Regions from separate parts of the Mesorhizobium sp. UC74_2 genome, predicted to be linked through region 1. Evidence: predicted binding sites of a transcription regulator. Region 1 holds the regulator's gene; each other region holds the start of a gene.

Region 1 (3,406 bases):
TTTTTTTCGGATCACGAAATAATAGTGACGACGAGGGCATGTTCTGCCACTATCTGTGGAGGAGCGCGCTGTCGCGACGGCAGGAGCGAAACGGGTTTTGCATTCGCTCATGCATCGACCTATGCACGAACAGCGCATCTGGAACGCCATTGGCGGCCCAAGCGCAACGGCTTCGGTGTCCACGGGGCCGGCGGGGGGAGGAACGGCAAGGACATGACTGTCGGGATCCGTCACGACGATTTGCGCCGCAGGAACCGCGCGATGGTGATTGCTGCCGTGCGTCGCTCCGGTGAGCCGTCCCGCACGGAAATCACCGCCATCACCGGCCTCAGCCATTCGACCATTTCAGCGATTTCGTCTGATCTCATCGCGGAGGGCATTCTGCGCGAGGGCCGCAGTGAACCGACGGCATCGAAGCGGGGGCGTCCGCAAGTGGGGCTGCAGCTCGACCCCGGCGCAGCGGCTGTACTGACGGTCGTTCTGTCGCTCAACCTTTTGACGGCCGCAGCCATCGACTATTCGGGCAAGGTCCTGACCGAAGAAACACGCCGTCTGGACACACTGTCTCTGCCCCGGGAAGCGCTGGTCGATGAATGTGTCGAGATGGTCCGGCGACAGCTCCACGACCGGAGCCTGGCAAGACATCGGGTCCTGCGCATAGCTTTCGCCGTTCAGGGCACGGCAGATTCGCATGCGCGCACCATGCTGTGGACGCCAATCACCCCGCATGGCGATATCCCCTTTGCCGATATCCTGGAAAACGCTTTTGGCATTCCCGTCATCGTCGAGAACGACTGCAACATGATGGCGGTCGCGCTGCGTTGGCGCGGCACGGACCGCTACCGTGACGACTTCATTGCCGTTCTGCTTTCGCACGGCATCGGCATGGGCATCGTGCTCAATGGCGAATTGTTCATCGGCACCCAGTCGTCCGGCGGCGAATTCGGACACATGATCCACCGGCCGAATGGCGCGCGATGCCGCTGTGGCCGCCATGGCTGCGTCGAGGCTTATGCCGGCAACTATGCGATCTGGCGCAGTGCCCACGGGCTCGATGAAAACACCGAACCGGCCGCTGACATTCCCGACGACGAAATGCAGAGGCTGGCTGAAAAAGCACGCGCAGGCATCGGCCCCGAACGCGAGGCCTATGAACGCGCAGGCACAGCCCTCGGCTACAGCCTCGGTTCACTTTTCGCCGTCATCGACCCTGCCCCGGTAACCTTTGTCGGCATCGGTGCAACGGCCTTCGATCTGATCGAGCCGGCATTGCGGCGGGCAATTGCCCAGACCGCCGGCGGACAACATTCGAATTCAATTGTCTTTGATACGGAACCCAAGGAGCAGATGCTGATCCGCGAAGGCTGCGCCATGCGCGCGCTGACCTTCATCGATCAGGAGATCTTCGCGCTTGGCGGTCCGATGGCTCCCACCCCTCAGCTTCTGGAGGTCTGAGCCGGCGATCAGGGCGCAATACCGATGAACCGGCGTTGTCCCTGATCAATCCTCGCGGATGGCGTAGCCCGAGCCGCGTATCGTGCGGATGACGTCCGGCATGCGGCCATTGTTGACCGCCTTGCGCAGGCGCCCGACATGCACATCGACTGTACGCTCATCGATATAGATCGTCTCGCCCCAGACATTGTCGAGCAGCTGGCTGCGCGAGAAGACCCGCCCGGGATGCCGCATCATGAATTCCAGCAGCCGGAACTCCGTCGGCCCGAGCCGGATCTCGCTCTTCTTGCGGTAGACCCGGTGCGACTCGCGGTCGAGTACGATGTCGCCGACCTTGAGCACGGAAGACAGCACCTCGGGTTTCGCGCGGCGCAACAGCGCCTTCACGCGTGCCATGAACTCAGGCATCGAGAATGGCTTGACTAGATAATCATCGGCACCGGTGGACAGACCGCGCACACGGTCGCTTTCCTCGCCGCGTGCCGTCAGCATGATCACCGGCAGGCGCTCGGTCTCCGGTCGCATCCGAAGCCGCCGGCACAATTCGATGCCGGATACTGCCGGCACCATCCAGTCGAGCACCAGGAGATCCGGCACATTTTCCTGAAGCCGGATTTCGGCTTCGTCGCCCCTGGCTACGACCTCGACCTGGTAGCCCTCGGATTCCAGATTGTAGCGGAGGAGGACGCCCAACGGCTCCTCGTCTTCCACCACCATGACACGCGGCGCGATCATCTTGCCGTCCGTCCCGTGGTCAGGCCGCCGGAACGGCAGCAGCCGTCTCGTCGAGCTTTGGCCGGTTGGGCGGCAACTGCTCGCCCGTCAGCACGTAGAAGGCGTTCTCGGCGATGTTGGTGACATGGTCACCGATGCGCTCGAGATTCTTGGCGCAGAACAACAGGTGCGTGCAGGCCGTGATGTTGCGTGGATCTTCCATCATGTAGGTGAGAAGCTCGCGGAAGACGGAGGTGTATTTCACATCGATCCGCTCGTCGTCAGCCCTCAGTTGGGCGAGCCCCTCTGCGTCCCTCGCCGCATATTTCTCGACGACACCGTCGACCTGGTCGAGCACCAGATGGGCCATGGCGTCGATCGAATGCGAAAGGTCGCGCGGCGTGGCGCCCTGCCCGACCGCGCCGACACGCTTGGCGATGTTCTTGGCCAGGTCACCGATGCGTTCCAGATCTCCGGCCATGCGGATGGCGCCGACCACGGCGCGCAGGTCCTGCGCCATCGGCTGGCGCTTGGCAATCAGCGTGATTGCCTTGGTGTCCAGCTCGCGCTGGCGCGCATCCATGATCGCATCGTCCGACACGACCCGTTGGGCAAGTCCATTATCTGACTTCAGCAGCGCCTTGGTGGAGCTTTCGACCATCGAGCTCGCCAATTCACCCATGTCGCTGATGAGCCTGCTGATTTGTCCGAGCTCTTCGTCGAACGATGCGACGGTATGTTCGCCCATATTTATGTCCTCTTTTTCCTCGGCAGCAATCGCTCACTCAGCCGAAACGGCCGGTGATGTAGTCCTGCGTGCGCTTGTCGTCGGGGTTGGTGAACATCTTGTCGGTAGCACCTTCCTCGACCAGGTAGCCGAGATGGAACATCGCCGTGCGCTGCGAGACGCGGGCGGCCTGCTGCATCGAATGGGTGACGATGACGATCGTATAGTTCTGGCGCAGTTCGTCGATCAGTTCCTCGACCTTGGCGGTCGCAATCGGATCAAGCGCCGAGCACGGTTCGTCCATCAGGATGACTTCAGGCGACACCGCGATGGCGCGCGCGATGCACAAACGCTGCTGCTGGCCGCCGGAAAGGCCGGTGCCGGGCTCGTTGAGGCGATCCTTCACTTCATTCCAGATTGCAGCCTTCTGCAGGCTGGATTCGACGATACGGTCCATCTCCGCCTTGTTCTTGGCAAGGCCATGGATGCGCGGTCCGTAGGCGACGTTCT
Region 2 (3,406 bases), 2.7 Mb from region 1:
CCGTGGTCGCGGTGGAGAAGGATGCGCCAACATCGGCCACCGATGGGTCGCCGCATTTCAGCAGGACCTCCCATTTGCCCCTGGTGGCGGCGAAGTCGCCACCATCCTCGGCGATCTCGATCATATGGCCAAAGGCGTTCTTGGCGCGCGGATTGGCGGCGTCGACCTGGTCGTCCTTGCGCTTGGTGTTGTTGGTCAGCATCACGTAGACCTTGCCGTTGACGCCATTGGGCTGGATGTCCTCGGGACGATCCATCTTGGTGGCGCCGAGCAGATCGGCGGCGCGACGCGTCTCGATCAGCACGTCGGCCTGGCTGGCGAAGCCGTTTTCGGCAGTCAGCGGCCCCTCGCCGAAAACGATTGGCAGCCACTCGACACCGCCGTCCTCCGCGAATTTCGCAACGTGAAGCGTGCCGTCGTCGAGCAGATCCTTGTTGGCCAGGGGATTGGCCGGGTCAAACTTGCCCGCAGTGACGAATTTGTAGACATAGTCGAAGCGCTCGTCGTCGCCGAGATAGAAGACGACACGGCCATCCCTGGCCACGATCGATTCCGCGCCCTCATGCTTGAAACGGCCCAGCGCGGTGCGTTTCTTCGGCGTCGAGTTCGGATCGGTAACATCGACTTCCACGATCCAGCCGAAGCGGTTCGCTTCATTGGGCTCCTTGGCAAGGTCGAAACGGTCGTAGTGGGCGCCCCACTCATAAGAACCTTCGGGAATGCCGAGGCGCTTGTAGTTCTCCGCTTCCTTGTGGCCCTCCGGCAGGGCACCGGAGAAGTAGCCGTGAATGTTCTCCTCGGCCATCACATAGGTGCCCCAAGGCGTCACGCCGCCGGCGCAGTTGTTCACGGTACCGAATACCCTGGCTCCGGATGGATCGGCATTAGTCTTGACGCGATCATGGCCGGCGACGGGTCCGGAGAGCGCCATTTCGGTGTTGACGGTGACACGGCGGTTCAGCTTGCCGTCGCGCACCACCTGCCATTTGCCGCCTTCCTTGCGGATCTCGACGATGGTGCCGCCATGGGCCGCCATCTCGATATCGACCTGGTCCCTGGTGAGCGGTGCCTGTTCCAGTGCCTTCTTGCCGTCCTTCTCCACCACCTTGACGATGCCGGGAAACATCAGATGCGGGTTGGTGTATTCGTGGTTGACCACCAGAAGCCCATGCTCGGGCGAACCTTCCAGCGGGATGTAGCCGACGAAATCGTTGTTGTAGCCGAACTGCCTGGCCTGTGCCGCGGCAGTCTGCTTGGCTGGATCGAATTCCGGCGCGTCGGCGAACAGCGGATCGCCCCAACGCAGCAGCACGTCGGCATCGTAACCGGCCGCGACATGGTGCTTGTCGTCAATGCCTGCCTCGACTTCGTCGAAGGTGAAGGCTGAAGCGCCCTCGGCCGCACGCGCCTCGTCGGCGCTCATCAAGGCAAGCGGGCTTACGGTGACAGCAATGGCGGAAACCGCGAGTGAGCCCTTGAGGAAGCCACGCCGCGAAAAACGCGCGGCGATGATCTCGCCCATGGTGCGGTTGTCGGTCGGGTTGATCGCCGGACCTTCATTCTCTTCGAGCAGGCTGGTGCGGAAGCGGATGTCTTCTTGGTCCGACATGACTGACCTCTGGCTTTTGGCGTTGGCTGGGTTGCGTGTCTGGAACCTGCGTAGCGGGCCGGCTTAACAGTTTCATGACGCAGGGCGCGTCCACATAGGCTTGGTCCGGCCGAGACCCTTTCGCGTCTCAGCTCCTGCCCTTCAGAAATGCATTCAACCAGGCAAGAACCCGATCGGGAGCTTCCAGTTGCGGCAGGTGACCGACACCCGGCAGCGTTTCGAACGACGCCTGGGGGATGAGGCGATGCAGCGCCCTGCCGCGCTCCACCGGGATCCAGGGATCGTCCTCGCCCCAGAGGATCGCGACGGGACAGCGAACTCCACCGAACAGCGGTTCGACCTCGGCCGTGTAGCGCTCGTCGGCCTGCGCGAACTGCCGATAGAAGCTCTGCCGTCCCTCGTCGCCCAGCCACGGCTCGACTAGGCTCTCAAAATCCGCGGCTTCGATGCCGTTGACGATCGCACCCTTGATGTAGGCTTCCACGACCGCGCGGTGAATGTGCGGCGGCAGGCCGAGAAATGCATCTACATGACGGCCGACATGGTCGAAGAACTCGGATCCCCAGGGCCGCATGGCGACGACATTCATCAGCACATAGCGTGCGAACTCGCAGCCATGCAGGAGATGAGCGCGCAGCGTGGTCGCCCCGCCAAAATCATGGGCGACGACGACAGGGTGTTCGAGACGCCAATGCGACAGCATCTCGGCGAACACCTGCCCCTGGACGTCGAGCGATGTGCGCTGTGCCGAATCCTTTTGCGATCGTCCATAGCCGGGCATGTCATACCAGTGGACCCGGTAATGCCTTGCCAGGGACGGAATGATCCGGTGCCATGAAAAGGAAGACCACGGCCAGCCATGCGCCAGCACGAGATCCGGACCGATGCCTGCCGTGCCGGCGGCGACGCGCCCCGCGGAGGTCGACACCATCTCATCGAGCTTCCATGACATCGTGCCATCTTGCCGCGTTCGCGCTTTCATCGGCAAGGGCCGGAGGCCGTGAAAATGCAGCAGTTTTGAATCAAATGCCGGCTGCGGAATTTCCGTTCCCGCAACCGAATCGCTCCATGCTTTCACTTGCGGCGGGAAATGAACGGAGCATCGATGAACAGTGATTTTGCCGCCGCGCGCCTGCATCTTGAGCGGGCAACCCACTACCTGCGCGGCAACGACCAGACCAGTACCAAGGCCTGCGAAGCGCTGGATATCCTGATCGAAGCCATCGTCACCGCCCAGCACACCAAGCCGAAAGGCCAGGTGATCGAGTTTCCGAAGACGGTTCAGCTGCGCTAGTCCGCCATTCCCGACACTTGACCCAAGCCTGCTGTTGGGAAACAAGCTTGCCTGGCGGGCAATCGGGCTGGGTGGAGACAATCTGTGAACGTATTCGGCATGGCGCAACTCGGTGTCTCCACCGTGATTTTCCTGCTTGCCGCCACGGCAGCCAAACATTGGGCGCTGGCACCGAGCTTCGGCAAGATCGCCATCACCCTGGCACTCTATACACTTGGCAATCTGATCATGCTGAAGCTCATCCGCGACTTCGGCATGTCGATTTCGCTCAGCCTGTCGGCGGTCATCCAACTGGTGGCCGTAAATGCGGTGGCTCTGGCTTTCTTCGGCGAGCGGCTGACGGCGATTCAGGGCGTCGGTATCGCGTTGGCTATCGTTGCAGTCGCGCTCGTCACGCTGGGGCCTTATTTGCAGGGCCGATGACAGCCATGCCGGGATTGGCTAAGCCGGCTTTCCTCGACAGGCGGCATTGCGGCAGGATTGATGCGAAAGACACTTTCAAC
Region 3 (3,406 bases), 2.8 Mb from region 1:
TCCAACAGCATCCTCATCCGCTAATTTCCCACCCCGAGAAAAGCCGCACGCACGCGCGCATTTCCTTTTGAAGAACTCGCCAATCCCATTCGCGCCTAATGGAGAACATGACAAAACTGGCGGTTCTCATCATGAAAACCGCCAGTTTCTGGAACCGGAATAACTACGTTCTAAAATTTGCGCAGGTGCAATCGCATACGTCCCGGTCGCCTCCGTCGCGATCAGGCGGATGCCCTTCCCCAAGAGGAGGAAGGGCCGAGGTCATCAATCAGCCAGCTTCAGCGCATCGCGGATGGTGAAGAACATATCGGTCTGGTCCGTCAGGCCGGCAAAATTGGCTGCATGCGGACCAAAGGCCGCGACGCGGAGCTGCGCGCCGGTATGTTCCTGGTCGTTTTCATCTTCCGACGTGCCGTAGTTGATGGTGAGGACGGTACCATCCTTGGTGTTCAGAGCCTGAGTGAGACCAGTGGACTTGGTCTCGTTCGGGATGATCTGGCTGGTGTGGGCGTGGTCGGCAGTGACGATGACCAGCGTCTTGCCGTCGGCCTTGGCGAAGTCGAGCGCAACCTGCACGGCTTCGTCGAGATCAACCGTCTCGCCGATCTGGCCGCAAGGATTGGCAGCATGATCCTGCTTGTCGATCGAAGCACCCTCGACCTGCAGGAAGAAGCCCTTTTCATTGGTCTTGAGCAACTCGAGCGCCTTGGTGGTCATCGCAGCCAGCGTCGGCACGGTAGCCGCGCGTTCACTGTTCGGTTCGCAGGTCACCGCGGGCTGATCAATGTTGCCATGGTGAGTGGCCTTCGGGCCCTTCCAGCGCACAGGCATGTTGCCCTCCGAGAACAGGCCAAGCACCGGCTTATCGTTGTTGGCGGCAGTCAGAGCCTTGAGCTCGTCAGCATTGGTCACGATCTGGAAACCGCGCTCCTTAGCCTGGTCGAGCAAGGTCTTGTCCTTCCAGTCCCCGGCCTTGGCGGTCTCGCCGAAGCTCTTTGCGCCACCACCCAGCACGACATCCGCGCGCGTGTTCAGCAACTGCTCGGAAATCGAGCCGAGGCCGCCATTTTCCAGCGCGTTGGTCGGGCACTTTTCGGCAGTCGCGGTCGGGCCGTAGCATTTGCGCTGCGTGACGTGGGCAACCTGCACGGCGGGAGTAGCGTCCTGGATCTCGGCGGTCGAAACGTTGCCCGTGCCGATGCCCGCCGCTTTTGCGAGCTCAATGAGCGTCTTGTGCGGCTTCTCGTGGATATCGACGGAGATGGCGCCATTGTAGGTCTTGGTGCCCGTCGCCCAGGCCGAACCGGAGGCGGCGGAATCGGTGACATAGCTCGGCTTGCCGCTCTTCTTGTCGAGCGCATAGTGCGTGTACTGGCCAGTGACCGGCAGCGCGTCGATGCCCTTGAAGAAACCGCCGGCGCCTTCGGCAACGTTGCGTGCCACGGTGATCTCGGAATCGCCCATGCCGTCGCCGATGAGCAGGATGACGTTCTTCACGTCACCGCCCTGGATGTACTTCTGAAGTTCCGCAGTTGCTTCTCCGGTGAGGCGCCGCGCGCCGCCCTGCTGAGTGATGTCGCCCTTGGCGCCACGCTCAAGAAAAGCATCGGCGGCACCCTGCCCATAGACGGTGCCGGAAACGAGAAGTGCCGAAAACGCTGCCGTGGCCAGCAGCGAGCGCCTGATCAGATTGGTCATGGTCATCCATCCTTCAAAACGATGATAGGGTCCCCCGAGACCCGTCCCCTCACCCGTTTTGTTGGAAAGCCATGACCGGCGGATGACAGCCGGGCAACCGCTGGATGATCATCCCCTGCTCTGCGCTGAAAAGCCGATCCAGGCTGATGCGCAAACCGCAAGTGATGCGGGATCCAAAAACAAAAAGGGACCCACGAGGGGTCCCTGAATGTCTTTCAACAAGTCCGAAGGGCTTAGGCCGCCTCGGTCTCGGTCGCTTCGGCTTCGACACGAGCGCGGTCGGCAGCGCCCTTGGCCGAGGTATCACGGTCAACGAACTCGATGACCGCCATGGCGGCGTTGTCGCCCTTGCGGAAGCCTGCCTTCATGATGCGCAGATAACCGCCGTTGCGCTGCGCATAACGCGGTGCAATCGTGTCGAACAGGCGCTTCACGACCGGCTCATTGCCGATCTGGGCGATGACCTGACGACGGGCGTGCAGGTCGCCGCGCTTGCCGAGCGTGACGAGCTTCTCGACGATCGGACGCAGGTCCTTCGCCTTCGGCAGGGTGGTGACGATCTGCTCGTGCTCAATCAGAGACACGGCGAGGTTGGCGAACATCGACTTGCGGTGGCTTACGCTGCGGGCGAAGCGACGGCCTTTGAAACCGTGGCGCATGGCTCTTTTCCTTCTTCAGTTGTTCAAGAGGCCACGGCCTCTGATGGTTTTCCGCATGACCGTTGGATCAGCGGCTCACGCCGCCGATCCTCGGAATTCATGCTCAATATTGGTCTTCGTAACGCTTTGCGAGGTCTTCGATGTTTTCCGGCGGCCAGTCCGGCACTTCCATACCGAGGTGCAGGCCCATCGCTGCCAGAACTTCCTTGATCTCGTTCAGGGACTTGCGGCCGAAGTTCGGCGTGCGAAGCATTTCCGCTTCCGTCTTCTGGATGAGATCGCCGATGTAGACGATGTTGTCGTTCTTCAGGCAGTTGGCCGAACGCACCGACAGCTCCAGCTCGTCGACCTTCTTGAGGAGCGACGGGTTGAAAGCAAGTTCAGTGACGGCCTCGGCCGCGACTTCCTTCTGCGGCTCGTCGAAGTTGACGAACAGCGAAAGCTGGTCCTGCAGGATGCGAGCAGCGAAAGCCACCGCGTCCTCACCAGTGACCGAACCATCGGTCTCGATGGTCATGGTCAGCTTGTCCTTGTCGAGCTCCTCGCCGTGGCGGGTGTTCTCGACCCTATAGGAGACCTTCTTGACCGGCGAGTAGAGCGAGTCGACCGGGATGAGCCCGATCGGCGCGTCTTCGGCGCGGTTGCGCTCAGCCGGCACATAACCCTTGCCGGTGTCGACGGTGAACTCCATGCGGATCTCCGCGCCCTCGTCGAGGGTGCAGATGACGTGGTCGGGGTTCAGGATCTCGACGTCGCCAACGGTCTGGATGTCACCAGCCGTGACGGCACCCGGACCCTGCTTGCGCACGACCATGCGCTTGGGACCATCGCCTTCCATCTTGATGGCGATTTCCTTGATGTTCAGCACGATGTCGGTGACGTCCTCGCGCACACCGCCGATGGACGAGAATTCATGCAACACGCCATCGATCTGCACGGCGGTAACAGCCGCGCCACGCAGCGACGAAAGCAGCACGCGACGCAGCGCGTTGCCCAAGGTCAGACCGAAACCGCGTTCCAGCGGCTCTGCGATCAGCGTCGTCAGCGTC

What was found. The regulator PhoB, encoded in region 1, activates phosphate uptake and scavenging genes when phosphate is short. The targets are predictions, from matches to a motif close to TGTCATNNANCTGTCAT.
Region 2: a site for PhoB is predicted at 1,673-1,689, ahead of ACFJIU_RS17090 (PhoX family protein). Genes of this name have one in related genera too.
Region 3: a site for PhoB is predicted at 1,770-1,786, ahead of phoA (alkaline phosphatase). Genes of this name have one in related genera too.

Annotation. Positions count from the first base shown of each region.
Region 1 covers NZ_CP170562.1:6,186,579-6,189,984, reverse strand. The annotation lists gene ACFJIU_RS30185 (ROK family protein) at 214-1,455, shown strand; gene phoB (phosphate regulon transcriptional regulator PhoB) at 1,501-2,190, opposite strand; gene phoU (phosphate signaling complex protein PhoU) at 2,210-2,917, opposite strand; gene pstB (phosphate ABC transporter ATP-binding protein PstB) at 2,955-3,406, opposite strand, start outside.
Region 2 covers NZ_CP170562.1:3,508,993-3,512,398, forward strand. The annotation lists gene ACFJIU_RS17090 (PhoX family protein) at 1-1,609, opposite strand, end outside; gene ACFJIU_RS17095 (alpha/beta fold hydrolase) at 1,737-2,561, opposite strand; gene ACFJIU_RS17100 (hypothetical protein) at 2,715-2,903, shown strand; gene ACFJIU_RS17105 (hypothetical protein) at 3,003-3,326, shown strand; gene ACFJIU_RS17110 (phosphatase PAP2 family protein) at 3,387-3,406, shown strand, end outside.
Region 3 covers NZ_CP170562.1:2,758,875-2,762,280, forward strand. The annotation lists gene phoA (alkaline phosphatase) at 265-1,698, opposite strand; gene rplQ (50S ribosomal protein L17) at 1,932-2,357, opposite strand; gene ACFJIU_RS13370 (DNA-directed RNA polymerase subunit alpha) at 2,461-3,406, opposite strand, start outside.